One region of the Kribbella polygonati genome, then DNA from elsewhere that is predicted to be linked to it. Evidence: riboswitches for the same ligand, from Rfam matches in the RefSeq annotation. Region 1 holds a riboswitch; the other holds the start of a gene.
What was found. A riboswitch is a leader RNA that binds a small molecule or an ion and turns the genes downstream of it on or off. The one in region 1 is predicted to bind FMN.

Region 1 (4,409 bases):
TCGCTGTGCACGCCGCTCGGCATGGTCACCACGGTGTGCACGATGCCGACCTCGACGGCCTGCTTGAGCATCCGCGAGACCCGCGCCTGGGACAGGTTCAGCTCGGCGGCGATCTGCGGTTGCCGGATGCCCTTCTCGTGGTACATCCGGGCCACCTTCGCAAGCAGCCGCAGCTCGTCCAGCCCCGGCTGGCGCACCGCGCGGTTGCTGTTCACGACACCCCTCTCAACACGATCAAACTGGACTATAGGCAGATGTAGACCCTCGGTGCGCCACCAACATCGGGCAATGGACTCTCCGGCGTGTCCCGGGTGCCGGTCGCCACCACCGAGCCGTCGCGTGGATCGACGATCGTGTAGCCCAGCGGCACGGTCTCGTCGAACACCATCACCGGCCCGCCGTTCTCGCGGTACACGATCAGGCCGCCGTCCTTGGTACTCAGCGCCCGCCCCGAAATCACGCGGGTCCAGTCCGGCGTCATGTCGGTGGTCGGGAGGCCGTCCAGGATCTTGCCGAGCATCCCGACGTACGTCGAACCCTCGAAGCCGAGCGCCTCCCGCCAGCCCGCGCCCGGCGCGAGGAAGTACTCGGAATGCCCCGGCTCGTCCGGGTGCAGGCGCCACTGCCAGAGGCTGCCGGCGCCGTAGACGACCCCCATCGTGCCGCCCGCGCACAGGTTGCTCCACGCCTCGTGCCCCTGCCACCAGCCCTCGGCGACACCGGTGCGGCCGGTGTGCTCGTACGTCGGTTCGCCGTTCGCGACGGCCTTGACCGGGTCGTTGCGCCACATGTCGGCGACCCGCTCCGGGACGTGCTCGCCGGTGTGGCCGGTCTGGCACCACTGGAAGTCGAGCCAGTCGGCGTCCTGGTGCGCGGCCGGGCGGATGTGCGGGCGGTAGTGGATGCCCGTCGGCTGGTGATAGCAGTCCGTCGCGTGCACCTCCTCGCCGCCCGCGACGATCTGCGGTTCGGTGCCGGAGCCGTCCGCGCCGACCAGATAGATCGCCGGCTGAGCGCCGTACCGGGCGACGAGGTAGCGGCAGTAGGCGGCATACTCTTCCGGCGGCACCACGCGACCGGAGACGTCGAGGCCCTTCCAGCCGAAGCCGTGGAAGACGGGCTGGAGGACCGGGACGATGCCGTGGTCGACCAGGATCCGCAGCAGCTCGTCGAGGTAGTCGAAGTACTCGAAGTTCATCTGCGTGAGATGACCGTCAGGCAGGTCTTCGAACGCGACCCCGAACCCTTCGTCAACAGTCCGATCACGCGACCCGACCGCACGCATGTCCGGTTGCACCGTCATCAGCAGGACCGCATTGAAGCCCTTGGACTGACGATCAACGGCGTACTCGCGCACCTGGTCGGGAGTGGCCCGCCACGGGAGCGCCCACGCGGTGTCGGCCACCAGCACGGCGGGGGTGCCGTCCGCATGGACGAGACTGCGCCCGCCGGGCGACATCTTCCAGAACCCGTGGACGTAGAACGGATTCGTCTCACCCGCAGCCGCGGGCTGCACGTCCAACTCCCCCGACGCGTCCCCATCAACCCACCGCCACCGCCCGGCAACCGGCGCCGCAAAACGCACCTTCCGCCCGGCGCCGTCCGCGCCCACCTCGCCCCCACCGCTACCCGCGGCCGACCCGCCACCCCCGCCGGGGACCGGGGAGAGGCTATTACCTCTTCCCGGTCCCGGCCGCCTCTCCCCGGCACCGCCCGCCGTCGCGGCGGAGTCAAGGAAGGTGGGGCGACGGAGGCGGCGTCCGGATTCGTGGGTGAAGTCGACCCAGGCGGACGTTGCCGGGAGCTCGAGCTCGTGCCAGACGGATGAGATGGACATGACACTCCCGGGATGCTGGTTGCCGTTAGGCTGAGTGAGAGAAGAACACACACGTGCTCTGGGGTCGGTGAAATTCCGAGCCGGCGGTGACAGTCCGCGACCCGTGACTTCGCAAGAAGGAGCGGTTGACCTGGTGGAACTCCAGGACCGACGGTGAAAGTCCGGATGGGAAGACGCACGTGGCAACCGCACGTCCCGAAAACCGGGGCGTGAGGTCTGTCGTTGCCCCGGAGTGCCAGGCCGAGAGGACAGCGATTGTGAACACAGTGACCAGCCTGGACACCATCGAACACGCCGTCACCGAGATCGCCGCCGGCCGCCCGGTGGTGGTCGTCGACGACGAGGACCGCGAGAACGAAGGCGACCTGACCTTCGCCGCCAGCCTCGCGACTCCCGAGCTGATGGCGCTGCTCGTCCGCCACACCAGCGGGTACGTCTGCGCGCCGACCACGTCCGCGGTGCTGGACCGGCTCGAGCTGCCGCTGATGGTGCCGGACAACCAGGACAGCCTGCGGACGGCGTACACGATCTCGGTGGACGCGGCGACCGGTGTCGGTACCGGCATCTCCGCCGCGGACCGGGCCCGGACCGTCCGCGTACTGGCCGATCCCTCGGCGCAGCGCGCGGACCTGATCCGGCCCGGCCACATCCTGCCGTTGCGCGCGGTCGACGGCGGCGTCCGGGAACGCCCCGGCCACACCGAGGCCACGGTCGAGCTCGTCCGGCTGGCCGGTCTGCCGCCGGTCGGCGTGATCGGCGAGCTGATGAACGACGACGGCACGCTGATGACCGTCACGGACCTGCGGGCGTTCGCCGACGCTCATGGCTTCGCGATGATCACGATCGCCGACCTGGTCAGGTACCTGTCGTGACCAGCTTGCGGGCCGCGTCGGCGATGCCCTCGGCGGACAGCCCGTACCGGTCCAGCAGGTAGCCGGCCGACCCGGTGGGCGCGAACTCGGGGATCCCGAGGATCGTCACCCGGGCCGGGTGCCGCTGTACGACGGTCTCGGCGACCGCACCGCCGAGACCGCCGCCGGTCACCGCCTCCTCGGCGGTCACGATCCCGGCCGTCTCCCGTGCCGCCGCGACCACCGCGTCGGTGTCCAGCGGCTTCACCGTCGGCATCGACAGCACCCGCGCCGAGATCCCTTCCGCGGCCAGCAGTTCGGCCGCGGCCAGGGCTCGCCACAGCACGGTCCCGTTGCTGATCACGGTCACGTCGTTGCCTTCGCGGACCGTGATCGCCTTGCCGAGCTCGAAGGTGTAGTCCTCGGAGTACACCTTCGGCACGCTCATCCGGCTGACCCGGATGAACACCGGGCCCTCCGCGGCGGCCGCCCAGCGCAGCGCCGCGGCGGTCTCGATCGGGTCGGCCGGGACGATGATCCGGATCCCGGCGATCGCCCGCAGCCAGGCGATGTCCTCGATCGAGTGGTGCGTCGGGCCGAGTTCGCCGTACGCGACGCCGGGGCTCATCCCGCAGAGCTTGACGTTGGTGTTCGAGTACGCGACGTCGGCCTTGATCTGCTCGAGCGCGCGGGCGGTGAGGAAGCAGGATGCCGCGGACACGAACGGGATCCGGCCGCCGTTGGCCAGCCCGGAGGCGACGCCGACCATGTCCTGCTCGGCGATCCCGACGTTGATCAGCCGGTCCGGGAAAGCCTTCCGGAAGCTGTTCAGCTTGCTGGACCCGACCGAGTCGTTGACGACGCCAACGATCCGGTGATCGGCCTCGGCCAGCTGCGCGAGCGTCTCGACGTACGCGTCCCGGCAGTCGTAGCGCGGCTGGTCGGCGATCGAACGGGTCTCGAGGACGGTCATTTCAGCTCCTTCAGGGCCTGCTGGAACTCAGCGGCATCGGGGACGCGGTGGTGCCAGGCGACGTTGTTGCTCATGAACGAGATCGGGTGCCCCTTGTGGGTGTGTGCGATCACGAAGGTGGGCTTGCCCGGCCGGAACGGGACCGCGGACAGCACGTCGAGCAGCTCGCCGTGGTCGTGCCCGTTCACCTCGACGACCGCGAACCCGAACGCGGCCGCCTTCTCCGGCAGCGGGTCGAGGTCGTTGGTCTCCTTGGTGGTCGCGCCCTGCTGCAGCCGGTTCCGGTCGACGATCACGGTCAGCCGGTCCAGCTGGTACTGCGAGGCCGCCATCATCGCCTCCCAGTTCGACCCCTCCTGCAGCTCGCCGTCCCCGACCAGGACGTACGTACGCCGCAGTGAGACGTCGAGCTTCGCCGACAGCGCGTGCCCGACGGCGACCGGGAGACCGTGCCCGAGCGGTCCGGTGTTCGCCTCGACGCCGGCCACCTTGTTCCGGTTCGGGTGCCCGTTGAGCGCGGACAGCGGTTTCAGGAACGTCGAGAGTTCTTCCACCGGCAGGAAACCGAACGCGGCCAGCGTGGTGTAGAGCGCGCCCGCGACATGGCCCTTGCTGAGGATGAAGCGGTCCCGCTCCGGGTCGTTCACGGTGTCCGGCGTGATGTCCAGGACCGCGCCGTACAGCGTGGCCAGGATGTCGATCGCGGAGAAGTCGCCGCCGATGTGGCCGGCGCCGGCGTGGTGGACGA
Region 2 (4,409 bases), 2.6 Mb from region 1:
TGCCGACCGGCCACGCCGCGACCAGCCGGCGCATCCCGAACAGCGCGCTGGCCAGGCCGAACACGTTGCCGACGATCTCCCGGACGAGCACCGGCGAGCCGGCGATCGTGACCTGGGAGGTCAACAGCCAGTCGATCGGGTTCACTTGTTGCCTCCAGCAACGGAAGAGGGAGTGACGCCCGCGGTCAGCAGGCGTTCGACGTACTTCGCGATCACGTCGACCTCGAGGTTCACCGTGTCGCCGGCCTTGTTCGTGCCGAGCACGGTCAGCTCGAGCGTCGTCGGGATCAGGCTGACCCCGAACGTCCCGGTCGTGTCGTCGACGTCGGTGACCGTCAGCGACACCCCGTCGATCGCGATCGAGCCCTTCTCGGCGACGTACTTCAGGATCTCCGGCGAGGTCGCGATCCGGACGTCCTCCCAGCGCTCACCCGGCGTCCGGGACGCGATCGTGCCGGTGCCGTCGACGTGCCCCTGGACGATGTGCCCGCCGAGCCGTTCGTGCGCGGCGACCGCCCGCTCCAGGTTGACCGGCGAGCCCTTCTCCAGGCCGCCGAGGCTGGTGCGCTGCAGCGTCTCGCGCATCACGTCCGCGGTGAACACGCCGCCGCCGTACTCGACCACCGTCAGGCAACAGCCGTTGACCGCGATCGACGCGCCGTGCGCCGCGTCCTCGGTGACCCGCGGGCCGCGGATCGTCAGCCGGGCCGCGTCGCCGTCGAGCAGCTCCAGCGACTCGATCGTGCCGAGTTCTTCGATGATGCCGGTGAACATCTACTTTCCTCCCAGAGGAACCAGGGTCAGCCGGACGTCGTCGCCGAGGCGGGTGACGTCCGCTAGGTTGAACCGCAGCAGGTGGTCGATCGATTCCGCGCCGAGATCGCCGACCGCGGCGTACCCCGAGCCGAGCACGGCCGGGGCGACGTACGCGACGATCTGGTCGACCAGCCCGGCGCGCAGGAACGCGGCGGCCAGCGTCGGGCCGCCTTCGAGCCAGAGGTGCCGGATCTGCCGGTCGTCCAGCTGCCGGAGCACCTCGGCGGGATCGTGGGTCGGCAGCAGCAACGTCTCCGCACGGTCGTTGCGGACCCGCGCGGTCGCCGGGATCTCCCGATCGCCGACCACCACCCGCAACGGCTGCCGCGCCGCGGGTACGTCGTTCTCGTCCCGAACCGTCAGCTCGGGGTCGTCGGCGAGCACCGTCTGCGTACCGACGGCGATCGCGTCGCACTCCGCCCGCAACCGGTGTACGTCGGCGCGCGCCAGCGGGCCGGTGATCCACTTGCTCGTCCGGTCCGGCGCCGCCGACCGCCCGTCGAGCGTGGTCGCGAACTTCCAGGTCACGAACGGCCGCCCGACCCGGACGCTGTGCAGCCACACGTGGTTGACCGCCTCCGCCTCGGCCCGCAGCACGCCCTCGACGACGTCGAGGTTCTTGCTGCGCAGCTTGTCCGCGCCGCCGGCCGCCGTACGGTTCGGATCCGGTACGGCGTACACCACGCGCGCGACACCCGCCTCGATCAGCGCGTCCGCGCACGGACCGGTCCGGCCGGTGTGGTTACAGGGCTCCAGCGTCACGTACGCCGTACCGCCCCTGGCCCGGTCACCTGCCATCCGGAGCGCCTCGACCTCCGCGTGCGGGCCGCCGGCAACGGCATGGAATCCCTCGCCGACCGGATGCCCGTCGCGCGCGGTGATCACACAACCCACGACCGGGTTGGGATGCGTACTGCCGGTGCCACGCGCGGCCAGCTCGACGGCACGCCGCATCCAGGCGACATCCATCGGCGACACGTCGTTCACTACTCGGGCCCCTCGTCGTCACGGACGCACTGCCGGGGCCTCGCTCGGCACATCTGCTCGGTCGCCTTCGCTGGAACCTGCCGGTCCCAGCGCCAGGTCCGTCGCCGGACCCTCGCCGCCGCGTCCCGCGGGCCTACCGCCCACGCTCCGCGCCGCCGGGCGCCAGAGCACACCCGCCGACCGCGTGCGCCTCCCATCCGGACTTTCACCGTCGGTCCCGGAATTCCACCAGGTCAACCGCTCCTTCTTGCGAAGTCACGGGTCGCGGACTGTCACCGCCGGCTCGGAATTACACCGACCCCGGAGCACGCGAGTGGGTTTCACTCGTTCCTCAAGTATGCCCCCTCGGCCAACCCCCGCCACGACCCAGGTCACATCGTGGCCACCGGGCGGACCTTCCGGGTCAGGGCGAGGCCGGCCGCCGCGACCACGCACGCCACCGCGACCGAGAGCACCAGCGGGCGGTACCCGAACGCCTCCGCCAGCCCGGCGCCCGCCAGCGGGCCGGTCGCCTTCGCGATCGTGGTCGGCGTACCGAGCATCCCCGCGATCGTGCCGAACCCGGTCGCGCCGTACCGGTCGAGCAGAATCGCCGGCGTCGCGATCGACGACACCCCGAACCCGAGCCCGAACAGCACCAGGCACCCGATCGCGCCCGCGACCTGCCGACCGAGCACCGGTAGCAGTGCGATCGCGATGCCCTGGACTGTCAGGATCAGCGAGGTGATCGTCGCCATCGGCAACCACCGGGCGGAGACGCTGGTCACGAGGCGGCCGGTCACCGACAACAGTCCGAGCAGACCGGCCAGGCTCGCTGCCCGTGCCGGCGGGTGGCCGAGGGTGATCAGGTAGAGGACCAGGTGGACCGAGATCGCTGCCAGGGCCGCGCTGTGCACTACGAACGCGCCGGCCAGGAACCAGAACCCGGGATCCTTGAGGACTCTGGTCGGTGACTTCGGTGATCGTGTGCTTGTGAGCTTCGGGGTCTGCCGTGGGGGTACGGCGAGCAGGTGCAGCGGGATGGTGGTGGCGGCGAGGATTCCTGCCAGTACGGCGAGGGCGGTACGCCAGCCGAGGGCCAGCGCGAGGTATCCGGTGAGCGGGATGAAGATCGAACTGGCGAGACCGCCGACCAACGTGATGGTGAGGATCGAGTTCGTTCGCTTCGCGGGCGCGGCGACGGAGACCACGACGGCCATCGCCGGTGGGTAGAGGACCATCGCGGACGCGACACCGATCAGGACGAACACGGCGTACAACTGGAAGGTATTTTCCACCCGCGACCAGCCGAGTACGGCGAACGCGGCGAGCACCGAGCCCGTCGCCATCAGCCCGCGCCCGCCCCGCACATCCAGCCGACGCCCGACCGGGATCGAGATCAGCCCGCTCACGAGCACCGCGGTCGTCGACGCGCCGACGACGGTCGTGGTGGAGACGGCCAGGTCGTGGCTCATGGGTCCGAGGAGCGCGCTGAACGCGTAGATCAGTACGCCATACCCAACCGTCGTCGTGACCGCCAACGCCGCCACCAACTCCCGCAGCCGTTCCCCGGCCGGCGCTGTCACCACTGACGAATCCATCCCCCGCAGTCTTCCACCGGGTCCCGCCACCGTCCCCCGATTTACCGAATCAACAACCAGACAGCACTCCCCAACAACCCCACCGCCCCCAACCAACAAATCCAAACCACCCACCACAACCCCCGCCCCACCACCACACCCGGCACAGCAGACGCGCCCCCTCCACCCGGCCCGCTGGCCGCCGACCCACCCACCCCACCCGGAGCACCTGCAGCAGCACGCCCACCCACCTCTCCCGCAGCAGCAGAAGCAGCCGGTACGCCCCCTCCACCCGGTGCACCAACCGGCCCACCGGCCGGCGGCACACCCGACGAAGCAACTGCCCCACGCGCACCGGCCCCACCCGGAGCACCCGACGGAGCACCCGACGGAGCACCCGACGGAGCACCCGCAGCGCGCCCACCCACCTCCCCCGCTGCAGCAGACGCCGCCGGAACACCCACCCCACCTCGCGTACCAGCCGGAGCACCGGCCGCCGGCGCACCCGACGAAGCGACTGCCCCAGGCACACCGGTCCCAACCGCCGGAGCAGCCGGAGAACGCCCACCCATCTCCCCCGGCGCAGCATCTGCCGCCGGTACGCCGACCCCACCTGGCGTACCTGCCGGAGCAGCGGGCGCCGGCACACCCACCCCAGGCGACGGAGCAACTGCTGGATACGCGCCTGTGGCGTCAGGTGTGTGCGGAGCAACCGGCTCCGGGGCGGTTGGTGGGGTGGTCTGAGGTTGGTGGGCGGGGGTGGAGGCTTGTTGGGGGCCTGTGGGGGTCCAGCGGGGTGGGAGAGGTGGAAGTTGGTCGAAGACCTCGGGGGCGTCGGGGGTGGTGGGCCAGGTGTGGGGAAGGTTTGCGGTGGCGAGGAGTTGGGCGGCCGCTGCGGCTGAGGTGGGGCGGTCGGCGGGATCGGTCGCGGTGAGGTGGTGGATGAAGTCGGCCAGCGGGCCGGTGGCGATCGGTAGGGTGCCGTCGGTGGTGGGGCGTTCGCCGGTGAGGAGTTCGGCGGCTACGGCGCCTACGGCGTACAGGTCC

Region 2: it holds a riboswitch for FMN, as region 1 does, so the genes downstream of both, ribD (bifunctional diaminohydroxyphosphoribosylaminopyrimidine deaminase/5-amino-6-(5-phosphoribosylamino)uracil reductase RibD) here and ribB (3,4-dihydroxy-2-butanone-4-phosphate synthase) in region 1, are expected to answer to the same signal.

The regions. Positions count from the first base shown of each region.
Region 1 covers NZ_CP190129.1:6,048,118-6,052,526, forward strand. The annotation lists gene ACQHIV_RS28540 (sugar-binding transcriptional regulator) at 1-215, opposite strand, end outside; gene ACQHIV_RS28545 (DUF4038 domain-containing protein) at 245-1,516, opposite strand; FMN riboswitch at 1,887-2,020, shown strand; gene ribB (3,4-dihydroxy-2-butanone-4-phosphate synthase) at 2,095-2,709, shown strand; gene ACQHIV_RS28555 (transketolase family protein) at 2,693-3,661, opposite strand; gene ACQHIV_RS28560 (transketolase) at 3,658-4,409, opposite strand, start outside.
Region 2 covers NZ_CP190129.1:8,650,548-8,654,956, reverse strand. The annotation lists gene pnuC (nicotinamide riboside transporter PnuC) at 1-145, opposite strand, end outside; gene ACQHIV_RS41730 (riboflavin synthase) at 142-774, opposite strand; gene ribD (bifunctional diaminohydroxyphosphoribosylaminopyrimidine deaminase/5-amino-6-(5-phosphoribosylamino)uracil reductase RibD) at 775-1,785, opposite strand; FMN riboswitch at 1,985-2,115, opposite strand; gene ACQHIV_RS41720 (MFS transporter) at 2,175-3,383, opposite strand; gene ACQHIV_RS41715 (protein kinase domain-containing protein) at 3,425-4,409, opposite strand, start outside.